Regions from separate parts of the Streptomyces sp. NBC_00076 genome, predicted to be linked through region 2. Evidence: riboswitches for the same ligand, from Rfam matches in the RefSeq annotation. Region 2 holds a riboswitch; each other region holds the start of a gene.
The links. Region 2 has a riboswitch for cyclic di-AMP ahead of OHA64_RS07785 (C40 family peptidase). Riboswitches for the same ligand answer to the same signal wherever they lie in the genome.
Positions count from the first base shown of each region.

Region 1: linked by a shared signal. The riboswitch ahead of OHA64_RS28475 (transglycosylase SLT domain-containing protein) and the one ahead of OHA64_RS07785 (C40 family peptidase) in region 2 are both predicted to bind cyclic di-AMP.
Region 3: linked by a shared signal. The riboswitch ahead of OHA64_RS41060 (peptidoglycan DD-metalloendopeptidase family protein) and the one ahead of OHA64_RS07785 (C40 family peptidase) in region 2 are both predicted to bind cyclic di-AMP.

Region 1 covers NZ_CP108242.1:6,239,474-6,245,816, reverse strand. Annotated here, with positions in the region: gene OHA64_RS28485 (peptide MFS transporter) at 1-594, shown strand, start outside; gene OHA64_RS28480 (CocE/NonD family hydrolase) at 613-2,607, shown strand; cyclic di-AMP (ydaO/yuaA leader) riboswitch at 2,890-3,060, shown strand; gene OHA64_RS28475 (transglycosylase SLT domain-containing protein) at 3,066-3,545, shown strand; gene OHA64_RS28470 (HAD family hydrolase) at 3,637-4,449, opposite strand; gene OHA64_RS28465 (LacI family DNA-binding transcriptional regulator) at 4,575-5,603, opposite strand; gene OHA64_RS28460 (carbohydrate ABC transporter permease) at 5,644-6,343, opposite strand, start outside.
Region 2 covers NZ_CP108242.1:1,691,657-1,697,999, forward strand. Annotated here, with positions in the region: partial or broken gene OHA64_RS07760 (hypothetical protein) at 5-79, shown strand; partial or broken gene OHA64_RS07765 (helix-turn-helix domain-containing protein) at 142-246, shown strand; gene OHA64_RS07770 (hypothetical protein) at 437-712, opposite strand; gene OHA64_RS07775 (ATP-dependent Clp protease proteolytic subunit) at 1,184-1,819, shown strand; gene OHA64_RS07780 (hypothetical protein) at 1,827-2,132, shown strand; cyclic di-AMP (ydaO/yuaA leader) riboswitch at 2,548-2,691, shown strand; gene OHA64_RS07785 (C40 family peptidase) at 2,694-3,167, shown strand; gene OHA64_RS07790 (ATP-binding protein) at 3,262-3,720, opposite strand; gene OHA64_RS07795 (helix-turn-helix domain-containing protein) at 3,933-4,793, shown strand; gene OHA64_RS07800 (DUF397 domain-containing protein) at 4,803-5,030, shown strand; gene OHA64_RS07805 (8-amino-7-oxononanoate synthase) at 5,079-6,206, opposite strand.
Region 3 covers NZ_CP108242.1:9,137,268-9,143,610, forward strand. Annotated here, with positions in the region: gene OHA64_RS41050 (tyrosine-protein phosphatase) at 47-844, opposite strand; gene OHA64_RS41055 (alpha-galactosidase) at 1,026-3,101, shown strand; cyclic di-AMP (ydaO/yuaA leader) riboswitch at 3,406-3,565, shown strand; gene OHA64_RS41060 (peptidoglycan DD-metalloendopeptidase family protein) at 3,570-4,508, shown strand; gene OHA64_RS41065 (DUF6250 domain-containing protein) at 4,835-5,548, shown strand; gene OHA64_RS41070 (SGNH/GDSL hydrolase family protein) at 5,694-6,343, shown strand, end outside.

The sequences.
Region 1 (6,343 bases), 4.5 Mb from region 2:
TCCACCGCCTTCAACTTCATCCTGTTCCAGGCGTACTCGACGATGATGCTGCTGGCCGCGTCGAACGCCGAGACGACCATCCTCGGCTTCGACTTCCCCGCCAGTTGGTACGCCTCCGCGCTCGGCGCCTTCGAGGTCGCTCTGGCGCCCGTGGTCGCCGCGCTCTGGGTCCGCATGGGCCGCGGCCAGCCGCACGCCTCCAACAAGATCGCGATCGGGGTCGTCCTGGGCGGACTGTCCTTTCTGCTGATGGCCCTTCCCACCTCCGGGCACGCCTCCGACGACTACCTGATGTCCGCCTGGTGGATCGTCGGCTCGTACCTGCTGCTCGGCCTCGGCGACATCCTGCTGGAGACCTCCGGCATGTCGGCCACCAGCAAGCTCGCCCCGGCCGCTTTCTCCAGCCAGACCATGTCGCTCTGGATGCTGTCCCTCGCGCTCGCCAACGGCATCCAGGCCCAGACGGTGAAGCTCTACGACGACATCTCCAAGCAGGCCTACTTCGGCGTCAACGGTGCGCTCGCGGTGGCCGCGGGCCTGGCCGTGCTGGCCGCCGCGCCCTGGCTGCGCCGCACCATGCACCCGGTCCACTGAACTCACGGGGTCACCCTCATGCACATCCGTACGTCCTTCCCCTACGAGACGACCCACGAGGACCTCCGCATCCCGCTGCCGGAAGGGACCCTCCTCTACGCACGCGTGTGGCGTCCCCTCACGGACGAACCAGTACCCGCGATCCTCGAATATCTGCCCTACCGGCTGACCGACTGGACCGCACCCCGCGACTGGCAACGCCATCCCTGGTACGCGGGCCACGGCTACGCCTCCGTACGAGTGGACGTCCGCGGGCACGGCAACAGCGAGGGCGTTCCCGGCGACGAGTACTCCGCCACCGAGCTGGCCGACGGCGTCGAGGTCGTCAACTGGCTGGCGGCGCAGCCCTGGTGCGACGGCCGGGTCGGCATGTTCGGCATCTCCTGGGGCGGCTTCAACTCCCTCCAGATCGCGGCCCTCGCACCCGAACCGCTCAAAGCGGTCGTCACCGTCTGCTCCACCGACGACCGCTATGACAACGACGTGCACTACATGGGAGGTTCCGTCCTCGCGGTGGACATGCACGCCTGGGCGGCCACCATGCTCGCCTTCGTGTCACGGCCGCCGGACCCGCGGTACGCCGGGGAGGCATGGCGACAGATGTGGCTGGAGCGGCTGGAGGAGGTCGAGCCCTTCATCCACACCTGGCTCGACCACCAGACCCGGGACCGCTACTGGCGGCACGGCAGCGTCTGCGAGGACTACGGCGCGATCGACGCGGCCGTGCTGGCGGTCGGCGGCTGGCACGACCCGTACCGCGACACCGTGCTCAGGCTCGTCGAGCACCTGCCGCCCGACCGGGTGCGCGGCCTGATCGGCCCCTGGTCCCACCAGTATCCCGACCGTGGTCTGCCGCCCGGCCCCGCGATCGGCTTCCTCCAGGAGACCCTGCGCTGGTGGGACCACTGGCTGAAGGGAAAGGACACGGGCGTTCTCGACGACCCCCTCCTGCGCGCCTACGTCAGCGACTCGCACCCCCCGGCCACGGTCTACGACACCCTGCCCGGCCGCTGGGTCGGCGAGCCGGCCTGGCCCTCCCCCCACGTCTCGACCGTCTCGTACGCCCTTCAGGGCGCCCCGCGGCTGGTCCGCTCCCCGCAGCACACCGGCATCGACGCCGGCCGTTTCTTTCCGTTCGGGAACGACGCCGACCTGCCGCCGGACCAGCGGGAGGAGGACGCGCGGTCGGTGTGCTTCGAGTTCGAGGTGGGTGAGGAGACCTGGGTGCTGGGGCGGCCGAGGGTGCGGCTCAGGCTGAGCTCCGAGGTGCCGCGCGGCCAGGTGATCGCCCGTGTCTGCGATGTCGCCCCGGACGGCTCCTCCACCCTGGTCACCCGGGGTGTGCTGAACCTGTCCGCACGCCAGGGGCGGGACCGGGCGGTGCCGTGGACGCCGGGTGCCACGGAGGACGTCGAGTTCGAGCTGAACGGCATCGGCCACGCCTTCCCGGCCGGCCACCGCATCCGGCTGGCCGTCTCCTCCGCGTACTGGCCGTGGATCTGGCCGCAGCCGGAATCCGCGGCGGGCTTCACCCTGGACCCGGCCGACAGCGTGCTCGAACTCCCGGTGCGCGACCACGAGATGGACGGATCAGTCACCTTCGAGGAACCGGAGCAGTCGGAGCCGCTCGGCGTCGCCCACCCCGTCACGCTGGACGAGCCCCGTCCGGAGCGGCTGGTCGTGCGGGACGTGGCCAAGGGCGAGTGGCGACTGGAGGTCGATCCGCGCTACGGCGGCACCCGGGTGTATCCCGACGGGCTGGAGTTCGCCGAGGACGCGCTGGAGACGTACACGATCGACGAGGCGGACCCCCTGTCGGCCCGCGCCCGCTCGGACTGGTCGGTGCGGCTGCACCGGCCGGAGCTCGGCTGGGAGGCGACGGTGCGTACCCGATCGGAGCTCACCTGTGACGGAGAGGACTTCCACACCTCGAACGAGGTGATCTGCACGGACGGCGGCGAGGTGGTCTTCCACCGGACCTGGGAGAAGCGGATCCCACGGACTGCCGGTTGACTATGAGTTGGGCCCATTGCCCGATTTGCCGCTCTTGCGCCCGGCCGTGACTTGGGTCACTCACGACCGGGCGCGCGCCGGCTCGCGCATCTCCACGCTTCCCCTTGCCCTGCACGCCAGTTGAGTCTTGGCAACAGCAAAGGATCAAGCGCCCCATATGCCTCAGACCAAGGTCAATGGGTGCGTTGTGTGAATCAGCTACTTGTTTCGGACATGTGCTCTCGCATACGTTCCCGGCCTGTCGGGCGGACGCCGAATCCTGCCGCCGCCCATAAGGACACCCATCGACGAACACCGCACGGCAGGAGCGGGGGACCCAGGTAAGCCGCCGGTCCGGATGTTTCAGGACATTCCGGGACGGCTTGGGGTGAAGTCGTGTCGCTTCCCGGCGGCACGGCCGGGCAACTCCCGCCCGAACCCGACAGCTCACCTCGCAGGCGACGGAGAGGAACGTCCCCATGTCCGCAGGTCAGCACCGTCACTCCAAGACCGCCCGCCTCGCCCGCAAGCTCGCCGTCGCGGGCACCGGAGTCGCCGTACTGGCGCTCCCGATCATCGGCGCGACCACCGCGTCGGCGGCCACCCCGACCGTGACCACCGCCTCCTCGCTGGGCTACGCCGACAACCTCGACGGTTGGATCCGGGCGTCGCTCCAGGTCATGGCGGACCACAAGATTCCGGGCTCGTACTACGGCATCTACCGCAACGTCATCCGTGAGTCCTCGGGCAACCCGTACGCCATCAACCTCTGGGACTCCAACGCCGCCGCGGGCACGCCGTCCAAGGGCCTGCTCCAGACCATCGACCCGACCTTCCAGGCGTACCACGTGGCCGGCACCTCGTGGAACCCGTACGACCCGGTCGCGAACATCACCGCCGCCTGCAACTACGCGGCCGCGCGGTACGGCTCGATCGACAACGTGTGGGGCGCGTACTGAGCCCTTCGCGGCGACAAGCCCTCACGGCGGTGAGCCCTTTCCGGCGGGCCGGGCGACCGGCCGCTCAGGCCATCCAGGCCACTCGGGTCGCTCAGGCCTCCGGGAAGAGTCTTTCGAGGACGACGGCGATGCCGTCGTCCTCGTTCGACAGGGTGATCTCGTCGGCCACGGCCTTGAGTTCGGGGTGGGCGTTGGCCATGGCGATGCCGTGGGCGGCCCAGTCGAACATGGGAATGTCGTTGGGCATGTCACCGAAGGCGACGGTCCCCTCCGGGCCGAGGCCCAGATGGTCGGCGGCCAGCGCGAGGCCGGTCGCCTTGGTGATGCCGCATGGCTGGAGTTCGACGGTCCCGGGCCCGGACATGGTGACCGTGGCGAGGGAACCGACCACCGAGCGGGCCGTCGCCGCCAACTCGTCGTCGGACAGGTCGGGATGACGCAGCAGCACCTTACTGATGGGCTCGCACCACAGGTCGTCGCGCCGTCGCACGCGTACCGCGGGCAGCGTCGGGTGGGGCATGAGGTAGCCCGGCTCGATGAGCGTGAGTCCGTCGACGCCGTCCTGGTCGACGGCCGTGTACACCTGGCCCACCTCGGCCTCGATCTTGCCGAGCGCGGTCTCGGCCAACTCCCGGTCCAGGGTGACCGACCACAGCAGACGGTCCGCGCCCGCGTCGTACACCTGCGCGCCCTGCCCGCACACCGCGAGCCCCTCGCTGCCCATGATGTCGAGGAGCGGCCGCACCCGGGGCGCCGGCCGGCCGGTGACGACGAGGTGCCCGGCGCCGGCCGCCGCCACCCGCGCGAGCGCGGCGAGTGACCGGTCGGAGAGCGTGTCGTCGCCGCGGAGCAGCGTTCCGTCCAGGTCAGTGGCGATCAGTGAATATGCGGTAGGTGCGGCCATGATCAGAGAATACGGATGGAACGCCCCATCGACTCGACGCGAACCGGACGGCTCCAGCCTTCACATGCGTCGACGGCGGCTCCGGTTGCGAACGTCCGTTCCGGTCGCTCCGGTTGTCGCCGGTCTCACGCGGAGTCCCGCACCACCAGTTCCGTCGGCACGATCACCCCTGACGTGTCCTCACCGGCGATCTGGGCGAGGAGCATGCGGACCATCTCGGCGCTGATGCGGTCGTAGGGCTGACGCATGGTGGTGAGGGCCGGGGTGACGGCGGTGGCCGCGGCCGAGTCGTCGAAGCCGCCGACAGCGATGTCGTCCGGGACCGAACGTCCGGCCTGCTGAAGGATGTTGACGACACCCTGCGCCATGAGGTCGGAGGCGACGAACACGGCGTCCATGTCGGGAGCCTGCGCGAGCAGTCGGCGGGCCGGCTCCTCGCCGCCGGTGCGGCGGTAGTCGCCCTCCACCACCAGCGCCGCGTCGTAGGGAATGCCCGCCTCGATGAGCACATCGCGGTAGCCGGCCAGGCGTTCGGTGCTGCCCGGGGCGTCCAACGGTCCGGTGATCATGCCGATGCGGCGACGCCCGCCCTCGAACAGATGGCGGACCATCTCCGCCGCGCCATCGCGGTCGGCGGCCGCCACGTAGCTGACCCTGGAGCCGAGGCCCAGCGGCTTGCCGCAGACCACCAACGGAATCCCGGCGTCGCGCAGTTCGGCCGCGACCGGGTCCCCGCTGTGGCTGGAGACCAGCAGGACACCGTCGACATGGCCCGAGGTGATGTAGCGGGTCAGCCGGCGCCGGTCGTCGTCGGTCGCGGCCAGCATCAGCAGCAGCGGGATGTCGTGCCGGGCGAGGTGCTCGGTGCAACCGTGCAGTAGCACGTTGAAGTTGGGGTCCTCGAAGAACTTCTCCTGCGGCTCGGTGAGCAGGAAGGCCACCGAGTCCGACCGGCCCGTACTGAGGCTGCGGGCATGCCGGTTGACCACGTAGCCGGTCTTCCTGACGGCGGCCTCCACGGCCCGCCGGGCGGCCGGCGAGACGTAGTGGCCTCCGTTCAGGAAGCGGGAGACGGTGCCCCGCGACACGCCCGCCTCCCGCGCCACGTCGTGGATGGTGGGCGGTCTGCGGCGGCCGTTGGCGCTGCTGGTCATGTTCCTCGTTCGGGGCCGTGGGTGTCGGCAAGCCGGGTGCTCAGGACTTGATCGAGCCGCTCAGCAGGTCCAGGGACCAGAACCGCTGGATCACCAGGAACAGCGCGATCAGCGGGAGGATCGCCAGCAGACATCCGGTGATGACCAGGGTGTACAGCGCGGGCTGCGAGGCGCCCTGGGCGAGCAGCGTGTAGAGCCCGAGGGTGATCGGGAACTTGGTGTCGTCGGCCAGCATCACGTACGGCAGCAGGAAGTTGTTCCAGATGGCGACGAACTGGAAGAGGAACACCGTGATCAGTCCCGGCATCATCATCGGTACGGCGATCCGCGAGAAGATCCGCCACTCGCTCGCGCCGTCCATGCGGGCGGCCTCCATGAGTTCGGTGGGCACCGAGGCGGCCGCGTAGATGCGGACCAGGTAGACGCCGTACGGCGAGAGGATCGACGGCAGCAGCATCGACCAGTACGAGTCGGCCAGGCCCGTCTTCGACAGCAGCAGGTACTGGGGGACGGCCAGCACGATGCTCGGCACCAGGACACCGGCGAGGATCATCTTGAAGATGGCCTCCCGCCCGCGGAAGGAGTACCGGCCGAGCGCGTACCCGCCGGCCGCGGAGACCCCGGCGGACAACAGCGCGCCGGCGCCCGCGTAGAAGGCGGAGTTGGCCATCCACTGCCAGTAGATGCCGTCCCGGTACGAGGTCAGGTCGCCGACGTTCTGCAGGAAGCCGGTGCCGGGG
Region 2 (6,343 bases):
GGGCATGAAGGTCGCCTGCTTCACCCTGGAATCGCTCACCGCCCATCTCGGGCGGGCCACCGTCGACAACACGGTCTCCAAGGCCGCCGCCAAGCTCACCAGGTGCGACCTCATCGTCGTCGACGACATCGACTTGCTGGGACCGTTGCACGATGGCGGGCCAGATTTCTGCAACGCCGGCTCGACGGGCTGGCTGACGAGCCACGTCCCGAAGCGCCCTGCACCATCACCGATGCCCAGGTGGAAGACACGGCGAACGCGTTCGTCACGGTCAGGCAGGCCAGTCGCAGCAGCACGACCAGCCATCATGCCGGGTGATCGCCAGCCGCGCGAGAGTACCGATCCGAGCATCCGCGCTCAAGGCCCCACGCATTCCGCATACCGCCTCCCACCTGGGTGGATGAGGTTTTCGGCACGGGCACCGGTGGCAGCACCGTCACCGGCAGCCCCTCCCGCCACGCGGCACCGTCGAGCCCGGCACCGGCACCGGTGAGCACACTGTTTCCTGCTCCACCTCGGTCACGGCAATCGTCCCGGCGGCGGACACAGCCAGGGCCTCGACCAGTTCCTCCCGCGCGATCACCCGCCGGTCCAGCTCGGTCTCCGCGGCCTCCAACACTTCAGCCAACCGCGCGGCTTCCTCCCGCAGACCGTCCACCCGCAAACGGGCAGCCGCCTCCCGCTCCTCCAGCATTCCCAACACCGACGTCACCGCACCCCTCGGTCATGAAGCGGACACAAGACGCCGCATGCCTCCCTCACCCGTGCGAAACCATGCCTGACCAGCAGAAATCAAGGGATCACGTTCGGATGAGGTACGGCTTCTCGGCATTCCAATCGGCCTTCTGGAGGCATTCCTTGAGGATCCAGTCGGCCAGCTGACGTACGGCAGTGAAGAGCCGAGCCTCCCGCACCCGTTGACGGACGCTCATACCGCGGCGAGCCGCGACAATCTCGCAGGTCAGGGCCGGCCAGCGACATCGGGGGAACAACCGGGGAGGTCCCGGAGGTGAGGGCGACGCCCCCCCCGGCAAACAGTGACAGGAATGTGAGACACGATCCCCCACAAGGAGCAAAAGAGCGCCTCTGACCTGGGCATTTAACTTGATCACTAGAACGCGTCCCCATCATAACGTCACGTACATCCTGTACATTTTTTACAGACGCCGAAGGAGGGGTACCCATGACCCGACCGTCCGCCCGCCACGTCCTGCCCGAGTTCACCGAACGCACCAGCTCCGGGTCCCGGACGATGGATCCGTACTCGAAGCTCCTGGAGGGGCGGATCGTCTTCCTGGGCACACCGATCGACGACATCTCGGCGAACGACGTGATGGCCCAGTTGATGTACCTCGAACACCAGGACCCCGACCGGGACATCTCGCTGTACATCAACTCCCCCGGCGGCTCGTTCACCGCGATGTCGGCGATCTACGACACGCTGCAGTACGTCACGTGCGACGTGGAGACCTTCTGCCTGGGCCAGGCCGGCTCGTCGGCCGCGGTGCTGCTCGCCGCGGGCACGCCGGGCAAGCGCTCCGCGCTGCCCGGCGCACGGATGGTGATCCACCAGCCCGCGTTCACCGAGCCGATCGAGGGGCAGGCCAGCGATCTGGCCATTCAGGCCGAGGAGTTGACCCGGGTACGGAGCCGACTGGAGGAGCTGCTCGTACGGCACACCGGGCGGACGCCGGAACAGGTGCACGCGGACATCGAGCGGGACAAGATCCTCACCGCCGAGGAAGCCGTGGAGTACGGCCTGGTGGACCGCCTCGTCCCGAGCCGCAAGGCCTCACGTCCCGCACCCGGCGCGAGGTGACCCCCCGATGCTGCCCGATCTGCCACCGCTGCCCGCCCTCACCAGCGCCGAGGGCGAATTGATCGACCGTTACCTCGACGTGGTCGACCTGCTCGGCCGGATCAACCCGGCGCAGCACGGGGACACGTACCGAGGACTGCGTGCCGCGCAGGCGCTGGTCGGCAAGGCGGCCGCGCTGCGGGACGCGCTGGAGCTGATGCACCGTCGGGGCGAGACCGAGCTGCACGCCGACACGCTGGCGCGTGCGCTGCGCGTGCTGGACGGGGAGCGCCGCACGGCCCGCGTCACGGTGCCGCCGACCTCCGGCAGTTGACGCACTGCCAGCCGGTCCGGACACGCCGCCCCGCCCCCGAGCGTCCGGACCGGAGCCGAAACGGACCAAACGGGGTACCGCTGTTCGGAGTAGACGCGGCTCCTTTTATCGGCCCTTCCAGCTTGCGCAACGCGCGTAGTCAGGGGACGAATCAGGACGTTCCGATGCTGGTCCGGGCACCTGCGAGCCCTTCAACAGCCCTTCGAACACGAGGGTGTCCACCCGAACGGGTGAGTGGTGAGTAACAACACAAACCCTCGGTTCCATTGGGTTTTTGGGACATCCGTGAGTCAAGATCCGTGACTGACGACAAGACCCCGCCACAACGGCGGGGCGATCCGGGCGGGCGCCGAGTCCTGCCGCCGCCCGGATGACCGGTCGACAGGAGTGGATCGGCAGGAGTGGAGGACCCAAGCACGACGGGTCGCCGGAACGGTCGTCTCCGCATGGGAGACGCCGGGTCGAGCAGCCCTTGGGGTGAAGCCGCGTCAGCGGCCGGGCAACTTTGTCAGCCCGAATCCGACAGGTCATCCTTCACAGGCGGCTGACGAAGGGTTGCGCATGACTGCGCTCAATCGTGTCCCGTCGCTCATGGTCCGGGCCGGTACGGCCTCGGCCTTCGCCATCGCCGCCGTCGGCGGCTCGATCGTGGTCCCGGGTGTCGCCTCCGACGCCGCGGCCGCCACGCCGGCGACGAAGGCACTCCAGGTCGCGGCGTCCAAGAAGGGCTCCGCGTACAAGTACGGGGCCACCGGACCGAAGAGGTTCGACTGCTCCGGACTGACGCTGTACTCGTTCAAGAAAGCGGGCAAGAAGCTGCCCCGCACGGCAGCCCAGCAGTACAACAAGACGCGCCACATCTCCTCCAAGAGCCGCAAGGCGGGAGACCTGGTGTTCTTCCACTCGGGCTCGAACGTGTACCACGTCGGCATCTACGCCGGGAAGGGCAAACTCTGGCACTCCCCGAAGACCGGGGACGTCGTCCGACTGCAGAAGATCTGGACGAAGAGCGTCTGGTACGGCCGGGTCAAGTGACCCTCCCGCGCGGGGCGACGGCGAGCTGACACGCCGTCGCCCCCGTGGGGCCTTTCGGGGTGCCCGTTCACCCATGGCCGCGCCCACCGCACGGCTACGGCTCCTGCTGTCCCGCCGCCGGTACCGGCTCGGCCGGGACGGACCACGGCAGTTCGATGAAGACCGTCTTGCCGCCCTCCCGGGTGGGCCTGACTCTCAGTTTGCCGCCGCACTCGGCGGCCAGCCACCGGATGATCACCATCCCCCGGCCGTTGTCCTGCTGGACGGCGGCCGGCAGTCGTTGGGGGAATCGCGGGTGGCTGTCGGTGACACCGATGCGCAGGTGTTCGTCACGGTCGAGCGCGATGTCCACGGTGAAGGTGGGTGACTGCCCGAACGTGTGCTGCACGGCGTTCGTCGTGAGTTCGGAGACGATCAGCCGGATGCTGTCGGCGATGTCCGAGTCCGCCGCCAGTCCCCACTCCACCAGGGTGGTGAGCACATAGGCGCGGGCCGCGGAGACCGAGGCGGGAACGCTCGGCAGAGTGACGGATGCTTCCAGATGGTCTGCCATGGCGACGTCGTCCCTTTCCCAGGGGCCCGCAGTCCGACACGGAGCGGATGGTTCGAGTACGGTCCCGGACTGGTGCTTCGTCGCCAGACTGCCATTACCGCGGCGGTCACGGGAGGCGATCCACCAAGGAATGCATATATCTGTCGCTCGAAGCGGTGAACTCTATGACGACAGAGCGTATTTGGGTGCCTCGGTTGGAGTAAGGAGTAGCCATGCAGCACGGTCCCGCGGTGCGCCGCCGGAAACTGGGCGCGGAACTGCGTTCCCTGCGCACCGGTACGGGGCTCACGAGTGGTGAGGCGGCTCGGTTGGTGGGCTGGCACCAGTCGAAGGTGAGCCGCATCGAGACCGGCGCCAGTGGGGTGAAACCGGCCGATGTGCGATTACTGCTGGATGCCTACGGAGTGCGTGACTCTCAACTACGGGAGTTGCTGCTGGTGTTGGCGGGGTCCGACGAGAGCACCGGCCGGCATCACTGGTGGCACGCGTACCGCGGGGTGCTGCCGCCCACCTACCGGGACTTCATCAGCCTGGAGTCGCAGGCGAGCGAGATGCGCACGCTGGAGACCTCCGTGGTGCCCGGCCTGTTGCAGACGGCGGAGTACGCCCGGGCGGTGACCAGGGCGGCGGCCGACGGCCTGGACGACGAGCGGGTGGACGCACTGGTCGAGGTGCGGCTGGCCAGGCAGGACGTGCTGCGATCGCAACCGCCGTTGACACTGGGCGCCGTACTGGACGAGGCGGTGCTGCGGCGCGAGGTCGGCGGCCCCAAGGTGATGGAGCGACAGCTGGAGCGCCTGGTCGAGGCCGCACGGCTGCCCCAAGTGCGGTTGCAGGTACTGCCGTTCGCAGCCGGGGCACACATAGGTGTCACCGGGCCTTTCGTTATCTTCTCATTTTCGAGCACGTCTGATCTGGATGTGGTTGTTCTCGACCACTTGACGAGTAGCCTCTACCTCGAACGGAAAGAAGACCTTCAGGCCTACACCGAGGCCTTCAACTCCCTTCAGTTTCACGCCCTTTCGCCCAAGGACTCGTTGGATTACATCGCCGCGATAGGTGACGGCGCGTAAGGAGGCACCATGACCGCACTGCCTCGGCACGTACCTTCCACTACCGATCTGCCCGACGCGCGGTGGCTGCGCAGCAGCTACAGCACCGGAGCCAACAACTGCGTCGAGACGACCCGGCCGAATTCCGGCCGCTGGGCCGGTCTGCTCGCCGTACGCGACTCCAAGGACCCGGCCGGACCCGCGCTGCTCTTCTCCCCCGAGAGCTGGGCGGGCTTCACGACCGCGTTCCGGTCCTGATCAGCCCCCAGCCCATCAGGGTGCGGCGTACGGCCGTGTCACGCCGACTCATGGTCGTGTCTCGCCGATCACCCGTACAGCGCGTTCGATCTGCCCCGCGGAGAGATCCGCGCGGGCGGTCAGTCTCAGCCGTGAGATGCCGTCGGGAACGGAAGGAGGTCGGAAGCAGCCCACGGCCAGCCCGGCGGTACGGCAGTCGGCCGCCCAGCCGACCGCCGTCTCCGGGGACGGCGCGCGCACGGAGACCACCGCGGCGTCAGGGCGTACCGCCCGCAACCCCGCGGCGGTCAGACGTGCGTGGAGTTCGCCCGCGACCTCGCGTGCCCGCGCCGCCCGGTGCGGCTCCCGGCGCAGCAGCCGCAGCGCCGCCATGGCCGCGCCGGTCGCCGCGGGGGCGAGGCCGGTGTCGAAGATGAACGTCCGGGCCGCGTTGACCAGGTGGTCGATCACTCGGGCGGGGCCGAGCACGGCGCCGCCCTGGCTGCCGAGCGACTTGGACAGCGTGACCGTTACGACGACGTCGTCCGCCCCCGCGAGACCCGCCGCCTGCGGGGCGCCGCGGCCGCCGTCGCCCAGGACGCCGAGTCCGTGGGCGTCGTCGACCACCAGCCCGGCGCCGCGCTCCCGGCATGCCGCGGCCAGGGCGGCCAGCGGGGCCGCGTCGCCGTCCACCGAGAAGACCGTGTCGGACACCACGACGGCGGGGCCCTCGTGCGTCCGCAGGGCCTTGCCCACGGCGTCCGGGTCGGCGTGCCCGACGACCTGGGTGGTGCCCCGGGCCAGTCGGCAGCCGTCGATCAGCGAGGCGTGGTTGCCCGCGTCGGAGACGATCAGCGAGCCGTGCGGGGCGAGCGCGGTGACCGCGGCCAGGTTCGCGGCGTAGCCCGACGAGAAGACGAGGGCCGCCTCGAAGCCGCAGAAGTCGGCCAGCTCGCGTTCCAGCTCGGCGTGGAGCGCGGTGGTCCCGGTGACCAGTCGCGAGCCGGTCGCGCCGCCGCCCCAGGTCCGGGCGGCCTCGGCCGCGCCCTCGGTGACCTCGGGATGGCGGGCCAGGCCCAGGTAGTCGTTGCTCGCGAGGTCCAGGAGCGGCGAGTCGGCGGGGCGGGGACGCAGCGTCCGTACGAGCCCGGCGCGGCGGCGTCGTTCCGCCTCCTCGTCGATCCAGCCGAACGCCATCGGTCCTCCAGGGCTTTTGGCTTTTGTAGGCAGTGCACAGACACTAGCGGGACAACCAGGCACCCAGTGTGTGGCGATACCCACACGTCGAAGCGCCTCTGTTGTGCGAACTCTCCTTGGCCCCGGACGGCTCCTTA
Region 3 (6,343 bases), 7.4 Mb from region 2:
TCTCGGGCGGTCACGCCTGGCGGGGTGAACTCGCAGGCGGAAGTACTCAGTCCAGCAGTCGCTCGCGCAGCCGCTCCCGGATCTCCGGCGTGACTCCCACGCCCTTCTCCAGGTAGGTGTCGACCTCGCCCCAGGTCTCCTCGATCGTTTCGAAGGCGGCGCTCAGATACTCGGCGCGGGCCTCGAAGAGGGGACTGAGCAGCTCCATGACCTCGGGGGAGTAGGCCGAGGCGGAGCTGCCGCTGCGCCGCACCTTGTAGCGGCGGTGCTTCGCGTTCGACTCCAGGTAGTCGGCGAGGATCGCCTCCCGCTCGACGCCCACGGCGAGCAGTGTCACCGCCACGGACAGACCCGCGCGGTCCTTGCCGGCCGCGCAGTGCATGAGCGCGGGGACACTGTCCTCGGCCATGGAGCGCAGCACCAGGGAGTGTTCGGCGGTGCGCTCCTTGATAATGGCGCGGTACGAGTTGATCATCCGGTCCGCGGCCCTGCCGTCGCCCAGGGTCTCGCGCAGCTCGTCGATCCGGCCGTCACGGACCATCGTCCAGAACTCGCTGCCGTGGGCCGGATCCGTCAGCGGAAGGTTCACATTGCGCACGCCCGGCAGCTCGACGTCGGGACCCTCCAGCTTCTGGTCGGCCGCGTTGCGGAAGTCGAAGATCGTGTGCAGGCCCAGGGAGGCGAGGAACGCCGCGTCCTCCGCGGTCGCGTGCGCGAGGTGACCGCTGCGGAACAGCACCCCGGGCCGCACCCGGCGGCCGTCCACGGTCGGCAGGCCCCCGACGTCACGGAAGTTGCGCACTCCGGACAGCTCGGGTTCGGTCGACGGGGCCTGCTGGGTCACGGGGGCTCCTCCCAATCGGTGCCGTCGACGCGGCTCGACGGCGGGCACCCACCCGACGATACGACATGGCTTCGTAGGGCACGCAGTTGTCCACAGACGTTGCGTCGAGGGCTCGCCGACCTCGATGATGTTGATGCTTGAGTGCACCTGTTCGTGTCTGTTCGTACCTGTGAGGGACAAAATGCTGGAGATCGCCGACAACGGCCGCACGTGGATTCTGTCCGGGCCGACCAGCAGTTACGCCGTCCACCTCACCGAGGACGACGAACTGCTGCATCTGCACTGGGGGCCACGGATCGCGTTGGCCGACGCCGAGGCCCTCGCCGTACGCCCGCTGCCGGACTACTGGCCCTTCGAGTCCCCGCTCGACGGACGCGAGGAGTACCCGGTCGAGGGCGGCCCCCGCTTCGTCCGCCCCGCCCTGTCGGTGCGCACGGACGAGCGGCGCGGCACCGAGTGGGTCTTCGAGGCGTACGAGAGTGGCGGGGACGACGAGCTGCGGCTCAGATTCCGCGACGGCGGCCTCAGGATCACCCTGCACCACCGCATGCGGCACGACGTCGTGGAGCGCTGGGTGAGCCTGGACAACGAGGGTCCCGCCGTGGAGCTCCTGCGCGCCGACTCCGCGACCTGGACCCTGCCCGACCGCGAGACCGGCTGGCGGCTGTCGCACCTGCACGGCCGCTGGGCCGCGGAGTCCCAGCTCGTGCGCGCACCCCTCACCTACGGCGAGAAGGTCATCGGCAGCCGCCGCGGCCACACCGGGCACCAGCACCTGCCGTGGGTCGCGCTCGACACCGACGCGACCGAGGAGCGCGGCGAGGTCTACGGCTGCGCCCTCGGCTGGTCCGGGTCCTGGCGCATCGCCGTGGCCGAACTGCCCGACACGCGCGTGCAGATCACCGGCGGCGCGGGGTACGACGACTCCGGCCTGCTCCGTCTGGAGGCCGGGGAGTCCTTCACCGCCCCCGTCTTCGCCGGCCTGTGGAGCGACGCCGGCTACGGCGGGGCGAGCCGCGCCTGGCACGCCTACCAGCGGGCGTACGTCATCCCGGACGCGGACCGGGACCGGCCGGTGCTGTTCAACTCCTGGGAGGCCACCGAGTTCGACATCTCCGAGGAGCAGCAGGGGGAGCTGGCCCGCCGGGCCGCGGCGATCGGCGTCGAGCTGTTCGTCATCGACGACGGCTGGTTCGGGAAGCGGACGAGCGACCGTGCGGGGCTCGGCGACTGGACGCCCAATCCCGACCGCTTCCCGGGCGGGCTGAGGCCCCTCGCCGACTCCGTGCACGCCCTCGGCATGCAGTTCGGCATCTGGGTCGAGCCGGAAATGGTCAATCCGGACAGCGACCTCTACCGCGCCCACCCGGACTGGGTTCAGTACCAACCAGGGCGAAAGCGGACGGAACTGCGCAACCAGCTTGTGCTGAACCTCGCGCGCGAGGACGTCCAGGAGTATCTCTGGGAGCGGCTGCACGGGCTGCTCTCCAGCGCCCCGATCGACTATGTGAAGTGGGACTTCAACCGCTGCTTCACCGACGCGGGCTGGCCCGACGACGCCTACCCGCAGCGCCTGTGGGTCGATCACGTGAACGCGCTGTACCGCCTGTTGGACCGGCTGCGCGAGGCCCACCCGGGCGTCGCCTTCGAGTCCTGCTCGGGCGGCGGCGGCCGGATCGACCTCGGTGTCATGAGCCGAACCGACCAGGTGTGGACCTCCGACAACACCGACCCGCTCGACCGGCTCGCCATCCAGCACGGATTCAGCCAGATCCATCCCGCGCGCGCGATGGCCGCCTGGGTCACGGACAGCCCCAACACCCAGCTCAACGGCCGGGTCAGCACCTTGCGGTTCCGGTTCGTCAGCGCCATGGCCGGGGTGCTCGGAGTCGGCGGGGACCTCGCCGAGTGGACCGAGGAGGAACTCGCCGAGGCCCGCGACTGGGTGACTCTCTACAAGGAGATCCGTCCGCTCGTGCAGCGTGGCGACCTCTATCGACTGCGCCCGCCGGAGGGCGGATCGAGCGCGGTGCAGTACGTGCTGGGTGACGAAACGGTCGTCCTGGCCTGGCTCCAGGCGCAGCGCCACGGCGAGCCGGTACCGGCGCTGCGGCTGCGCGGACTCGATCCGGCGGCCTCGTACGAATGCCGTGAAACGGGCGAAGTGCACCGCGGGGCCGTGCTGCTGCATCACGGACTGCGGACCGGCCTCCGGGGTGACCTCGATGCGACGGTTCTCCGGCTGCGCCGCATCTGAGAGTTCTGCCCGAATTGGCGGCTTCATTGCAACTCGGCCTGAAATAAGGCGACCTGGGGGGCGGTGCGTGAGGAGCGTCATATTCGTGACCGTGCGTCGCCCGTCATGTTCACGTAATTCTTATGCATTTCAAGGGAATTAGAGTGTGGGCGATCTTTCGATTTACTGAGGGTGACCGGTAATTCCCATGAGGGATCAACGGAAACGCATTTGCATGCAACCTTCCGCTTGTCCCTGTGCGTCTTAGTCGCTTACGTTCGCCACCGATCCGGACGGACGCCCAATCCTGCCGCCGCCCGGGGCCAGCCCACACTCACCCGTACACGGCAGGAGCGGGGGACCCACAGGTACAACCGCCTGTTTCGGTTCTCCGGAACAGGCTTGGGGTTAAGTCGTACTTCGGTATGGCCGGGCATCTCCAGTCCGCACCCGACAGCTCACCTCGCAGGCGCCGGAGAGGAATTCGCCATGCCCGCGAAGGGTAAGCATCGCCAACCGAAGAACCAGCGCTTCGCCCGTTCCATCGCCGTCGCCGGAGCCGGCGGCGCCGCACTCGCACTTCCACTTCTGGGGGCCACCGGCGCCTATGCGGCGAGTCCCCAGTCCGTTTCCGAGAATGCCGTTCAGTCGTCAGTTCCGACTGCCGCCAAAAAGTCGGTGGCCGCGCGGACTTCGGGCGTGAAGACCTATGTGGTGCGGGCGGGTGACTGTCTCGCGAAGATCGCCGATGAGCAGAACGTCAGCGGAGGCTGGCAGAAGCTCTACGCCGACAACCGTGAGGCCGTCGGCGGCAATCCGTCGCTGATCCATCCCGGTCTGAAGCTCACGATCGGCAAGAAGGCCACGACGGGTGCCGGGAAGACCGAGTCGTCGGCCTCCTCGTCGAAGCCGAAGCCGAAGCCGAAGGCGCAGTCGTCGTCTTCGTCGGCGTCCTCGTCGCAGAAGTCGCAGCAGTCGACGGTGGCCGCTCAGAGCGTCGTGACCACCAGTACCGCGAACGGCTTCACCCTCCCGGTCAGTGGCGCCGTCATCGGCACGGGTTACCACGTGGCGGGCAGCATGTGGGCCAGCGGCTACCACACCGGTGTCGACTTCATCGTTCCGACCGGTACCCCGCTCAAGGCCGTGGGCGCGGGCACGGTCGTCTCCGCGGGCTGGGGCGGCGCGTACGGCAACCAGGTCGTCATCAGGCTGGCCGACGGCTATTACGCGCAGTACGCGCACCTGTCCGCGCTCTCCGTCTCCAGCGGCCAGACCGTGACCGAGGGCCAGCAGATCGGTCTCTCCGGCGCGACCGGCAACGTGACCGGCCCGCACCTGCACTTCGAGATCCGCACCACGCCGGACTACGGCTCGGACGTGGACCCGATCGCCTACCTCCGCTCGAAGGGTGTCTCGGTCGGCTGACGCCGCCCTCGCGACCACCTGCCCGACACGCTGCCGAAGGCCGGACCCACGATCCCCGGGTCCGGCCTTCGGTATGTCTGGGTGCGTCCCAATATGTTTTGGATCCTTCCCGGCCGATCCGTGATCGTCGCATTGCGGCCCTGTGGCGAAAGAGCTCGGTACGTCGACAGAGTGCAGGCGTGGAGGGCACAGTGAACTCCGCTTCTGTGCAAGCGCTTTCTCCCCGCCGAATCCGTCGACCACCAAGCCCGTGACCGAGCACGTGACGGAGCCCATGACCGATCCCGTCACCGCACCCGTCCGCTTCCCGGAAGGAGCCGTCTCCCGTGACGACCACGCGTAGAGCCTTCGCGACCCTGGCCGCCGGAGCCGCAATGGCCGCCCTCGCCCCGGCGGCACACGCGAACGCCTCGCCCCGCCGCCGCCTGATCGCCCACGACGACTTCCGTCACGGCCTCGGCCGATGGGCCGTGGAACTCGAGAAGGGCGGCACCGTCACCGCCTCCCGCGGGATCCTGGAGGTCGACGTGCCCGCCGGTGCGACCGTCTGGTTCAAACAGCGGCTCGAAGGGCCGTACGTCCTGGAGTACACCGCCACACCGGTGGCGGAGGGCGGGGTCAACGACCGGGTGTCGGACCTCAACAACTTCTGGAACGCCATCGACGTCCGTTCCCCGGACGACCTGTTCGCCACCCCTCGGGGCGGTGCGCTCGCCGAGTACGACTACCTCAAGACGTACTACGCCGGATACGGCGCCAACACGAACACCACGACCAGACTGCGGCGCTATGTCGGCGAGGCGGGCGTGCGTCCGCTGGTCTACGACTACACGGAACCGCTGCTGGTGGCGAACCGGCCGAACCGGGTCCGGATCGTCTCCGACGGCTCGACCGTGCGGTGGTGGAACAACGGGCGGCTCGTGTTCGACCTCACCGACCCCGAGCCGTACACGAGCGGGCATTTCGGTTTCCGCACGACCTGGAGCCACTTCCGGATCTCCGGATTCCGGGTGTGGCGGTTGCCGCCTCAACAGCGATGACGAGAAGGCTATTCCTGGCTTGACCAATCCTTGAACGGTGGCTTATCTCACCGCACGTCAACCCTTTCCTACGGTCGCGTAGCTCACATCCCAAGGTGAATCATGGGCCGATGTGGCAGACGATTCGAAGAGTGACAGCAGATCAGTGATCGGGTCGTACGTGGCGGTGGGGGACAGCTTCACCGAGGGCGTCGGCGACCCCGGCCCCGACGGGGCGTTGGTCGGCTGGGCGGACCGGTTCGCGGTACTGCTCGCCGACCGGCGGCCCGAGGGCGACTTCCAGTACGCGAACCTCGCCGTGCGCGGGAAACTGCTCGACCAGATCGTGGCGGACCAGCTGCCGCAGGCCATGCAACTGGCCCCGGAGCTGGTCTCCTTCTGCGCGGGCGGCAACGACATCCTGCGACCCGGCACCGACCCCGACGAGGTCGCCGAGCGTTTCGAGCGCGCGGTGGTGCAACTGAAAACCGTCGCGGGCACGGTTATGGTGACGACGGGGTTCGACACCCGCAACGTGCCCGTGCTCAAGCACATGCGCGGCAAGATCGCCACCTACAACGGGCATGTGCGGGCGATCGCCGACCGGTACGGCTGTCCGGTGCTCGACCTGTGGTCCCTGAAGACCGTTCAGGACCGCCGGGCCTGGGACGGCGACCGGCTCCACCTCTCGCCCGAGGGCCACACGCGTGTGGCGCTGCGCGCGGGACAGGTCCTCGGCTTGGACATCCCGGCCGACCCGGACCAGCCCTGGCCGCCGCTGCCGGCGCGCGGCACCCTGGAGATCCGGCGGGACGA